Regions from separate parts of the Streptomyces sp. NPDC025784 genome, predicted to be linked through region 1. Evidence: riboswitches for the same ligand, from Rfam matches in the RefSeq annotation. Region 1 holds a riboswitch; the other holds the start of a gene.

Region 1 (5,654 bases):
ACGGACCACGGAGCCAGGGGCTGGCGGTCCGCGGTCCGTACGCCGGACGGTCGGTTCAGGTCAGACGGCGAGCGCCTGGGCGCGGCGCTTCACCTCCGTGCCGCGATTCTCGCTCAGGGCCTGCGCGGGGGTACCGGGCAGGGTCGGGTCGGGAGTGAAGAGCCACTCCAGCATCTCTTCGTCGGTGAAGCCGTCGTCCCGCAGCAGTGTCAGAGTGCCGGACAGGCCCTTGACCACTTTGTCCCCGTCGATGAAGGCGGCGGGGACGTGCAGCGCGCGGTTCTCACCACGGCGTACGGCGATCAGCTGGCCCTCCTTGACCAGCTGCCGCACGCGGGTCACCTCGACGCCGAGCTGTTCGGCGATGTCGGGGAGGGTGAGCCAGGCGGGGACGAGAGCATCGATCTTTGCGTCAATCTCGGTCACGGGACAAGCCTGCCATCCCGGACTGACACTCGGTACCCGGGCACCGTCCGGGCGCGCGCCGCGTCCGGCTCCGCCGGGGCTCCGCGCACGCCGTTCGGCCCCGGGTTCCCGCGCCCGCGGCACCCCCGGTGACCCGCCGCGCGCCGGGTGTCGCCCCGGGTCCGGCCACTCCGCCGGAAGGCCGACGCACGCCGCCGTGCCCCAAGGCCTCCGCCCCCCGTGCCTCGTCCCGGCGCCTCCGCCGGCCCCCGGTACTGCCGCCCGGCTAGGCGATCGCCGACTTCAGGGGCCTCGCCGGATCCGCCAGGAGTTCCGGACTCATCTCGGCGCCCGCCTCGATCAGCCTGCGGCCCTGGGCGAGATCCCTCGGGCGGCCCACCGCCAGGAGGGCCACCAGGCGGGTGTCGCGGAGCCAGCAGACCGTCCACGCGGCGCCGGACGGGTCGCCGCGCCAGACGGTCGTGTCGGCGGGGGCGTGGTGCCCGACGTACTGGACGAAGCGGCCGAACTGCTCGGACCAGAAGTACGGGACCGGGTCGTAGGCGGCGGGGGCCTCGCCGATGATGTTCGCGGCGACGGTGCGCGGGCCCTGGAGGGCGTTGTCCCAGTGGTGGACCAGGAGGCGGTCCTCGTACCGGCCCGACGGGAAGGAGGCACAGTCTCCGACCGCGTAGACGTCCGGCTGGGAGGTGCGCAGGTGGTCGTCGGCCACGATCTCGCGATGGGCGCCCAGCTCGATACCGGAGCCGGCCAGCCACGCGGTGGCCGGGCGGGCGCCGACACCGACGACCACGGCGCCCGCGGGCACCCGGGAGCCGTCGTCCAGCACCACGGCACCGGGCTCGACACGCTCCACGCGCGCGTGGGTGCGCAGCTCGGCCCCGCTGTCCGCGTACCAGGCGGTCATCGGCGCGGCCACCTCGGCGGGCAGCGCCCCGGCGAGGGGGCGGTCGGCGGCCTCGACCACGGTCACCGTGCAGCCGGCCTCGCGCGCCGCCGTGGCGAACTCGGCGCCGATCCAGCCGGCCCCGACGACCACGATGTCGTGCTGCCGGGCGAGGACGGGACGCAGCCGTTCCGCGTCGTCCAGGGTGCGCAGCAAATGGACGCCGGGCACCCCTTCGGCGCCGGGCAGCCGGATCGGTTCCGCGCCGGTCGCGATGACCAGGACGTCGTACCGGACCGGCCCCGCCTCGGTGTCCAGTTCGTGGTCGGCCGGGCGGACGCCGAGCGCCTCGCAGCCGAGCTGGAGCTCGATGTCCAGCGCCTCGAAGTCGACGTCGAAGGCCGAACCCTCGGACTTGCCGAGCAGCACGGCCTTGGACAGCGGCGGCCGGTCGTACGGCTGATGAGGCTCCGCGCCGATGAGGGTGACGGTGCCGGTGAAGCCCTGTTCGCGCAGGGCGACCGCGGTCTGGACACCGGCCATGCCCGCGCCCACGACGACGACCCGCCGCTTCGTACGCTCCTGCGCCTGCGTCTGCTCGCTCACCTGATCACCATAGACACCTGACAATTCGTCAGTCAGCGGACGTGCTCAGTGAGCTGTTCCACACCTGCTCGTCCGCCGCCGGCGAATACTCCACCCGGGCGACCTCCTCCACCGTGCTCGTCCCGCTGCCCGCCTGTGACTCCCACTCCCAGGTCTCCTCCAGGCGCAGCCGCCCGTCGGGCAGCTCCACCACGCGGGAGACGCAGTGGCCCGACGAGGTGCGGCCGGCACGCCCCAGCTGCACGTACCGGAAGTCGAGACGGTCACCTTCACGGGTACCCACGAGGTGGCCGCGTACCACATCGCCGCCCGCGTACTCGGCCCAGATCTCCCCGGCCCTCTCGTGGTAGACGAACCGGGTGCGGGTGCCCACCTGCCCCGGCTCCTGGTCGGCGACAGGGGCGAGGACGACACCGTCGAGCGATCGGGCCATGGGCGGAGGCTCCCTTACTGAGAGATGTGACGGCGGGCTACGCTGGCCAACGTAAAGCACTCGCGGGAGCCCGGACGCACCGGGCTGAGAGGGAGGCTGGGCGGCCTCCGACCGTACGAACCTGATCCGGGTCATGCCGGCGAAGGGAGGGGCTGGACGCCCATGTCGTCACGAACGCCCGACGTCCTCGTCATCGGGGGCGGGATCATCGGCCTGGTCACGGCCTGGCGGGCCGCGCAACGCGGGCTGGCCACCGCGGTCGTGGACCCCGAGCCCGGCGGCGGGGCCGCCCAGGTCGCGGCCGGAATGCTGGCCGCCGTCACCGAACTGCACTACGGCGAACAGACCCTGCTGGGCCTCAACCTGGCCTCGGCGCGCCGTTACCCGGACTTCGCCGCCGAACTCACCGAGGCGACGGGCCAGGAACTGGGATACCGCCGATGCGGCACGCTGGCTGTCGCCCTGGACGCCGACGACCGCGCCCATCTGCGCGAACTGCACGCCCTGCAACGCCGGTCGGGGCTGGAGTCGGAGTGGCTGAGCGGCCGTGAGTGCCGCCGTCTGGAGCCGATGCTCGCACCCGGCGTGCGCGGCGGCCTGCGGGTCGACGGCGACCACCAGATCGACCCCCGCCGGCTCGCCGCCGCCCTGGTCGCGGCCTGCGAGCGGGCCGACGTGGTGTTCCACCGCACGTGGGCGGAGCGCCTGCGGGTCGAGGGCGGCAGGGCCGTGGGAGCCGTGACCACGGACGGCACCGAACTGTCCGCGGGCCAGGTGGTGCTCGCCGCGGGGAGCCTGAGCGGGCGCCTGGCGGGCGTACCCGACGATGTGCTGCCGCCCGTGCGTCCCGTGAAGGGGCAGGTGCTGCGGCTGACGGTGCCGAAGCGGTACGCGCCGTTCCTCAGCCGCACGGTCCGGGCGGTCGTCCGGGGCAGCCAGGTCTATCTGGTGCCGCGGGAGAGCGGCGAGCTCGTCGTGGGCGCGACCAGCGAGGAACTGGGCTGGGACACCACGGTGACCGCGGGCGGTGTGTACGAGCTGCTGCGCGACGCGCACGAGCTGGTGCCCGGCATCACCGAACTGCCGCTCACCGAGACGCGCGCCGGGCTGCGCCCCGGCTCGCCGGACAACGCGCCGCTGATCGGCCCGACGGGCCTGGACGGCCTCCTGCTGGCCACCGGCCACTACCGCAACGGCGTGCTGCTCACCCCGGTCACCGGTGACGCCATGGCGCACGTCCTGACCACGGGCGAACTTCCCGACGAGGCCCGCCCCTTCACCCCGCGGCGCTTCGCCGCCGCCCTCACGGAGCAGCCCGCATGAACATCTTCGTCAACGGCGAGCGGCGGCACATCGCCGCGGGGACCGCTCTCGACGCGCTCGTCGCCACGCTCACCGCCGCCCCCTCCGGGGTGGCGGCCGCGCTCAACGAAACGGTCGTCCCGCGCACGCAGTGGCCGGTCACGGCGCTGGCCGAGGGAGACCGCGTCGAAGTCCTCACCGCCGTCCAGGGAGGCTGACCCATGGCCGACGATCCCCTGGTCCTCGGTGGTACGTCCTTCTCGTCCCGGCTGATCATGGGGACGGGCGGGGCGCCCAGCCTCGACGTCCTGGAGCGCTCGCTCGTGGCGTCCGGCACGGAGCTGACGACGGTCGCGATGCGGCGTGTGGACGCGTCCGTGCACGGCTCCGTACTGTCCGTCCTCGACCGGCTCGGCATTCGCGTGCTGCCGAACACGGCGGGCTGCTTCACCGCGGGCGAGGCCGTGCTGACCGCCCGCCTCGCGCGCGAGGCGCTCGGCACGAACCTGGTCAAGCTGGAGGTCATCGCCGACGAGCGCACGCTGCTGCCCGACCCGATCGAGCTGCTGGACGCCGCCGAGACCCTGGTCGACGACGGGTTCACCGTGCTCCCGTACACGAACGACGACCCCGTGCTCGCGCGGAAGCTGGAGGACGTCGGCTGCGCGGCGATCATGCCGCTCGGCTCGCCGATCGGCTCCGGGCTCGGCATCCGCAACCCGCACAACTTCCAGTTGATCACCGAGCACGCGCGCGTGCCGGTCATCCTGGACGCGGGCGCCGGGACCGCATCCGACGCGGCGCTCGCCATGGAGCTGGGGTGCGCGGGTGTGATGCTCGCCTCGGCCGTGACGCGGGCGCAGGAGCCGGTACTGATGGCGGAGGGGATGCGGCACGCGGTGGAGGCGGGACGCCTCGCCTTCCGCGCCGGCCGCATCCCGCGCCGTCACTTCGCCGAGGCGTCGTCCCCCACGGAGGGCATGGCACGACTGGATCCCGAGCGTCCGGCCTTCTGACGGAACGGCCCCGCGCAGGGATACCCCCGCCCCGTACCGGACGCCAGTGCGAGAGCGGCGCGCGCGTGCGTACGCCGCGCGTCACAGCTCGGCTGCAGTCCCGCCCCGGTATCGGCCGAACGGGTCGTCGTGACAGTGGCGGCTCGTACACTCACCTGCGTGGATACGACCCTTCACGACCCGCTTGTCGGGCAGGTGCTCGACGGCCGCTACCGCGTCGAGGCGCGGATCGCGGTCGGCGGGATGGCCACGGTCTACCGGGCCCTGGACACCCGCCTCGACCGCGTGCTCGCGCTCAAGGTGATGCACCCGACGCTGGCCGCCGACGGCTCGTTCGTCGAACGGTTCATCCGTGAGGCCAAATCGGTGGCACGACTCGCGCACCCCAATGTGGTGCAGGTCTTCGACCAGGGGGCGGACGGGTCGTACGTCTACCTGGCGATGGAGTACGTCGCCGGCTGCACCCTGCGCGACGTGCTGCGCGACCGGGGCGCGCTCCAGCCGCGGGCGGCGCTGGACATCCTGGAGCCCGTGCTCGCCGCGCTCGGCGCCGCGCACCGGGCCGGATTCGTGCACCGCGACATGAAGCCGGAGAACGTCCTCATAGGGGACGACGGCCGGGTCAAGGTGGCGGACTTCGGTCTGGTCCGGGCCGTGGACACGGTGACGAACACGACGGGCACGGTCCTCGGCACCGTGTCGTACCTCGCTCCCGAGCAGATCGAGCACGGCACGGCCGACACCCGCGTCGACGTCTACGCCTGCGGCGTCGTCCTGTACGAGATGCTCACCGGCGCCAAGCCGCACTCCGGGGACTCGCCCGCCCAGGTGCTCTACCAGCACCTGCACGCGGACGTGCCGCCCCCTTCGGGCCTGGTCCCCGGCATGGCGTACGCACTGGACGACCTGGTCGCCACGGCGACCGCCCGCAACCCCGAGGTGCGGCCGCACGACGCGGTGGCGCTGCTCGGCCAGGTCCTCGAGG
Region 2 (5,654 bases), on a different contig from region 1:
TGGATGGCGTCGAGGATGGTCTGCTGGTCCTCGCGGGGCGCGATGCCGTCCTGCTCTCCCCAGATCACGAGAGTGGGCACCAGGATGCCCGCGAGGGTGGCGCGGAGATCGGCCTGCAGCAGACCGTCCAGGGTCTCCTGCCAGACGTGCGCGGGAACTTTGAGGTTTTCCTCGACCATGGTCTCGACGAGTCCCCGGGCGACCGGGCGATCCCCCACGGCGGCGACCATGAAGGCCTCGACGACATCACGTGGCACGGGATCCGACAGCTCCCGCACGCTCTCCCGCATCGCGTCGACCGCCGGCTTGTCCGCGAGCGTCGCCGGCACGCCGAGCAGCACCAGTCCGGAGATCCGGTCGGGGTGGCTGCCCGCGACGATCCGGGCCGGCACGCCGCCGGCGGCGGCGCCGACGAGGACGGCGCGCGGGATGTCCGCGGCGTCGAGGAAGGCCACCAGGTCGGCGGCGAAGTCCTCGGGCGCGTACCCGGTGGCAGGGCGGTCGGCGTCGCCGTGCCCGCGCTGGGTGGGCGCGTAGCCGTACAGGGACGCCGGCAGACGCCGCAGCAGCGGCTCGAAGGACCACCAGGAGTCGGCCAGCCCGTGGACGAAGACGACCGGCGTGCCCCCGGGATACCCGGCCTCGGCGTACGGAAGGGTGAGTCCGTCGCGCAGCCGCGCGGACTTCAGGGAGATCACGGTCACGGCGTGCTGCCTCCTTCCGTCCGTCCGCCCGGGGCCGGCGGCCGGGAGATGAAGCGGGTGAGCGCCTCGACGTACTGCTCCGGGTGGGTGATGTGGGGGATGTGCCCCGCCCCTTCGAGGACCTGGTACCGCGCCTGTGGCACGGCCGCCGCCAGCCGGTCGAGGACCTTCGCCGTCCACGCCGGGCTCTCGGAACCCCGGCTCAGCAGCAGCGGTACGGGGCAGCGGGCGAGGCCGTCGAGATCCAGGACCGCCCAGCCGGGGTCGGACTGTTCGTCCAGCCACGTGGGCGCGTTGTGCACGAACGTCTCACGCACCTCGGCCGGCAGCCGGTCCCACATGCCCGGCCCGAGGGCGACCTCCTCCACGAACAGCCAAGCGGCCTGCTCGTACTCGCCGTTGCGCAGGTGGTCGAGGGTCGCGTCGATCGAGGCCCGCGTCGGGCCGAGCTCTGCCATGGCGTCCTCGTCGTCGGCGACGATCGCGAAGAGCGGGGGTTCGTGGGCCGTGACGCTCCGGAACAGCCCGGGGCTGCGTGTGGCCAGGCCCAGCGTGATCGAGGCCCCGAAGGAGTTCCCCGCCACGTGCGCGGACGCCCCCGCCACCTGCTCGATCACGGCCGCGAGGTCGTCCTCGTCCTCCCGCCGGGTGCCCTGACCCGGTGCCGCCTCGCTGCGGCCGTGGCCCCGCCGGTCGTAGGTGATCACCCGGAACGACGCCCGGGCGTCGGCGTCGATGACCGGGCGCCACGACATGTGGTCGTTCCAGGAGCCGTGGACCAGGACGAGCGGGTCGCCCTCCCCCACGACCTGGTAGTGGATGCCCAGGTCGCCCGAGTGAAGAAGCGGCATGCCGTGACTCCTCAGCGCGTCCGGGGATGACAGGGCTGCGGGCCGGCCCGCCATACGGTTGCCCCCAGTGTCCGCCGGGACGTGTGCGGCGTCGCCCCCGCGTCGGACATACGGGCTAACACCTGGGCTCACCCGCCGGTCACGACGTCCGTTAGGGTGTGCGTCGTACCGGACACGGGGTGCCCCGATCGAGGGCTGAGATCACACCCGTCGAACCTGAACCAGTTCGTACTGGCGGAGGGATGTCTTCATGCCATTGGCGCATGTTTCCGGCGGGGTGCCCGCCGACGGCCGGCCGGCCGTCTTCGACGGCAGGATGCCGGCCGCTCCCGGTGACCTGAGGGTCGAGGGACACGGAATCGAGCCGGTCCCGGAGGGGAACCGGTACGGCGGGGCCGGACGGCTGTTCACGGTGTGGTTCGCCCCCAATCTGACCATGACGGGTGTGTTCACCGGGACCATCGGCGTCGCGCTCGGCCTGGACTTCGGCACCGCGCTCGCCGCGGTCGTCCTGGGCACCGTGCTCGGCGCCCTGCCCACCGCCTATCTGAGCACCTGGGGCGGCCTCACCGGCACCGGCCAACTCCCCCTGGCCCGGCTGGCCTTCGGCCGCGCCGTGGCGCTGCCCGGCATCCTGCAGTGGGTGTCGTCGGTGGCCTGGGACGCGCTGATCGGGCTGTTCGGCGGGGACGCGCTGGCCCGGCTGTGCGGCTGGCCGTTCTGGGTCGGAGTGCTGGTCATGATGGCCGCGCAGGGCGCCCTGGGTGTCCTGGGGTACGAGGCGATCCACCGCCTCCAGATCGTCATGACCTTCGTGCTCGCCGTCTCGTTCGCGGCCATCGCCTGGCGGATGCTGGACGGCGTCCACCCGGCCTCGGCGGGTGCGGCGGCGGGCGCCGACCGTGCGGGCGCGTTCGTGCTGACCAGCACCATCGCGCTGAGCCTCGCCCTGTCCTGGGCGCCGTACGCGACGGACTTCAGCCGGTATCTGCCGCGGGGCACCTCCCGCCCGCGCATGTTCTGGTGCACGCTGCTGGGTCTCGTGGTGTCGTTCGTGGCCGTGCAGGCCCTCGGACTGTGGGGCGCGTCCGTGCTCACGGACCAGACCGCCGCGGGTGTCGACGAGTTGCTGGGCGGCGGGGCCGCCGGCGCGTTCGGACTGCTGGCGGTGGCGCTGGCGGCGGTGTGCAGCAACGCGATGAACGACTACAGCGGTTCGCTGGCCCTGCAGACCGTGGGGGTGCGTGTGCCCCGCCCGGTGGCCGCCGCGCTCGCCGCCGTGCTCGGCTTCCCGCTGGTGCTGTGGATGCACGCGGCCGACACCACCACGCGTTTCCAGAACGTGCTGCTGTTCGTCGGCTACTGGATCCCCGGGTTCGTCGCGATCGTCGTCGTGGACTGGGTCGTACGGGCCCGCGCCCGCGGCGGTGCCGCGTTCGACGTCACCGCCGAGGCGTCGCTTCCGCGGCCGGCCTGGCCCGCGATGCCGGCGTTCGTCGCCGCGTTCGCCGCGGCCGTCCCGTTCATGAACACCGGTCTGTACGTGGGTCCGGTCGCCGAGGCGCTGCACGGCGCCGACCTCTCCTACTACGTGGCGTTCCTCGTCGCGCTCGCCGTGTACGCCCCGCTGCGGTCGCGCGGCCGCAGCGCCGTTCCCGATCACTGACGGCCCCGCAGGCCGTCCGCACGCAGCACCGCTGAGAGGAGCACCCCCATGCCCCGGCCACCTCTGGTCCTGACGATCGCCGGTTCCGACTCCGGCGGTGGCGCCGGGATCCAGGCCGACCTGAAGACGATGCTGGCGCTCGGCGCGCACGGCATGAGCGTGATCACCGCGGTCACGGCACAGAACTCGGTGGGTGTGCAGGGTGCTTGGGAACTGCCCGTGGAGGCGGTGCGCGCCCAGTACCGCAGCGTCGTCGACGACATCGGCGTACAGGCCGTGAAGACGGGAATGCTGGCATCGCCCGGTCTGGTCACGGCGGTGGCCGAACTGCTGGCGGACGTGCCCGCGCCCGTCGTCGTCGATCCGGTGAGCGTCTCCAAGCACGGGGACCGACTGCTGGCCGACGACGCGCTGGACGCGGTGCGCGGCCGTCTGCTGCCGGTGGCGACGGTGGTGACGCCCAATCTCGACGAGGTCGCCGAACTCACGGGCGTGACCGTGGAAGACGAGGCGGGCATGCGCCGGGCGGCCGGGCGACTGCTGGACTTCGGCCCCCGCTGGGCCCTGGTGAAGGGCGGTCATCTTCCGGGACAGGCCGTCGATCTGCTCACCGACGGGACCCAGGAGCACTGGCTGCGCGCGCCGCGGCACGACAACCGGCACACCCACGGCACGGGGTGCACCCTCGCCTCGGCGATCGCGGTGGGGCTGGCCGAGGGCCGTTCGGTGCCCGACGCCGTGCGGCAGGCCAAGGAGTACGTCACGTCGGCCATCGCGGCGGGCTTCGCGCTCGGTGCCGGCATCGGCCCCGTCGACCACGGATGGCGGCTGCGGGAGCGGCCGTAGGAACTCACCGCGCGGACAACGCCTTCACGCTGAACGCCGCGGCCCCCGCCGTCCGTACTTGACCAGGAGAGCGACAGTCGACTGCTCGCCCGTCAGGTACGCGGGGACGCAGATCCGGATCCAAGGAGCACACCATGAAGGCGACCGCGCAGATCGGTGTCACAGGGCTCGCGGTGATGGGCCGCAATCTGGCCCGGAACTTCGCCCGGCACGGGTACACCGTCGCCGTCCACAACCGCACCCCCGCCCGGACCAAGGCGCTGATCGAGGAGTTCGGGCACGAGGGCGCCTTCGTGGCGGCCGGAACGGCGGAGGAGTTCGTGGCCGCGCTGGAACGCCCGCGCCGTCTCATGATCATGGTGCAGGCGGGCGCGGCGACCGACGCCGTCATCGAGGAGTTCGCCCCGCTGCTCGAATCGGGCGACATGATCATCGACGGTGGCAACGCCCACTTCGCCGACACCCGCCGCCGCGAGCAGTCACTGCGCGAGCGTGGCATCCATTTCGTGGGGGCGGGCGTCTCGGGCGGCGAGGAGGGCGCGTTGAACGGCCCGAGCATCATGCCCGGCGGGTCACCGGAGTCGTACGCGTCGCTCGGCCCGATGTTCGAGTCGATCAGCGCCAAGGTCGACGGTGAGCCGTGTGCCACCCACATCGGCACGGACGGCGCCGGGCACTTCGTGAAGATGGTCCACAACGGCATCGAGTACGCCGACATGCAGCTGATCGGCGAGGCCTACGACCTGCTCCGGCGCGTCGGAGGGTACACACCCGCGCAGATCGCGGAGATCTTCCGCCGCTGGAACAAGGGCCGCCTCGACTCGTATCTGATCGAGATCACCGCCGAGGTACTGGCGCACACGGACCCCGCGAGCGGCGCGCCGTTCGTGGACGTCGTGGTCGACGCCGCCGGGCAGAAGGGCACCGGCCGCTGGACCGTGCAGACCGCGCTCGACCTGGGCTCCCCGGTGACGGCGATCTCGCAGGCGACGTTCGCCCGTGCCGCCTCCAGCCAGTCCGGGCTGCGCGCCGCGTACCGGGACCTGCCCGGCGGCACCCACTGGGAGCTGTCCGCCACCGAGGCGGAACGCTTCACCAGCCAGGTCGAGCACGCCCTGTACGCGTCCAAGCTGATCGCCTACGACCAGGGCTGGAAGATGATCCTGGACGCCGCCGACGAGTACGGCTGGGACATCGACCTCGGCGAGGTCGCGAAGATCTGGCGCGGCGGCTGCATCATCCGGGCCGCCTTCCTGGACCGCATCCGCGCCGCCTACGCCGTCGACCCCGCTCTGGTCAGCCTGCTCTCGGACGCGGGCTTCGCCGCCGAGATCAAGGATGCACAGGTCCCCTGGCGCGAGGTGATCGCGACGGCCGCGCGCCGGGGTGTGCCGGTGCCGGCGTTCTCGGCCGCCCTGTCGTACTACGACACGCTGCGCGCCGACCGCCTCCCCGCCGCCCTCACCCAGGGGCAGCGGGACTACTTCGGCGCCCACACCTACCGGCGCACCGACCGCGACGGCAGCTTCCACACGCTGTGGGGCGAGGCGGGCCGGGCGGAGACCGAGGTGCTGTGACGGGCCCCGA

The links. Region 1 has a riboswitch for thiamine pyrophosphate ahead of thiO (glycine oxidase ThiO). Riboswitches for the same ligand answer to the same signal wherever they lie in the genome.
Region 2: another riboswitch for thiamine pyrophosphate. It lies ahead of ACZ4IF_RS29990 (purine-cytosine permease family protein); the one in region 1 lies ahead of thiO (glycine oxidase ThiO).

The regions. Positions count from the first base shown of each region.
Region 1 is NZ_JBVHMN010000001.1:167,059-172,712, forward strand. It holds gene ACZ4IF_RS00705 (Rv2175c family DNA-binding protein) at 61-426, opposite strand; gene ACZ4IF_RS00710 (NAD(P)/FAD-dependent oxidoreductase) at 692-1,918, opposite strand; gene ACZ4IF_RS00715 (avidin-fold protein) at 1,947-2,351, opposite strand; TPP riboswitch at 2,404-2,516, shown strand; gene thiO (glycine oxidase ThiO) at 2,514-3,674, shown strand; gene thiS (sulfur carrier protein ThiS) at 3,671-3,871, shown strand; gene ACZ4IF_RS00730 (thiazole synthase) at 3,875-4,669, shown strand; gene pknB (Stk1 family PASTA domain-containing Ser/Thr kinase) at 4,829-5,654, shown strand, end outside.
Region 2 is NZ_JBVHMN010000015.1:107,109-112,762, forward strand. It holds gene ACZ4IF_RS29980 (alpha/beta fold hydrolase) at 1-704, opposite strand, end outside; gene ACZ4IF_RS29985 (alpha/beta fold hydrolase) at 701-1,555, opposite strand; TPP riboswitch at 1,721-1,815, shown strand; gene ACZ4IF_RS29990 (purine-cytosine permease family protein) at 1,806-3,221, shown strand; gene thiD (bifunctional hydroxymethylpyrimidine kinase/phosphomethylpyrimidine kinase) at 3,270-4,067, shown strand; gene gndA (NADP-dependent phosphogluconate dehydrogenase) at 4,202-5,644, shown strand.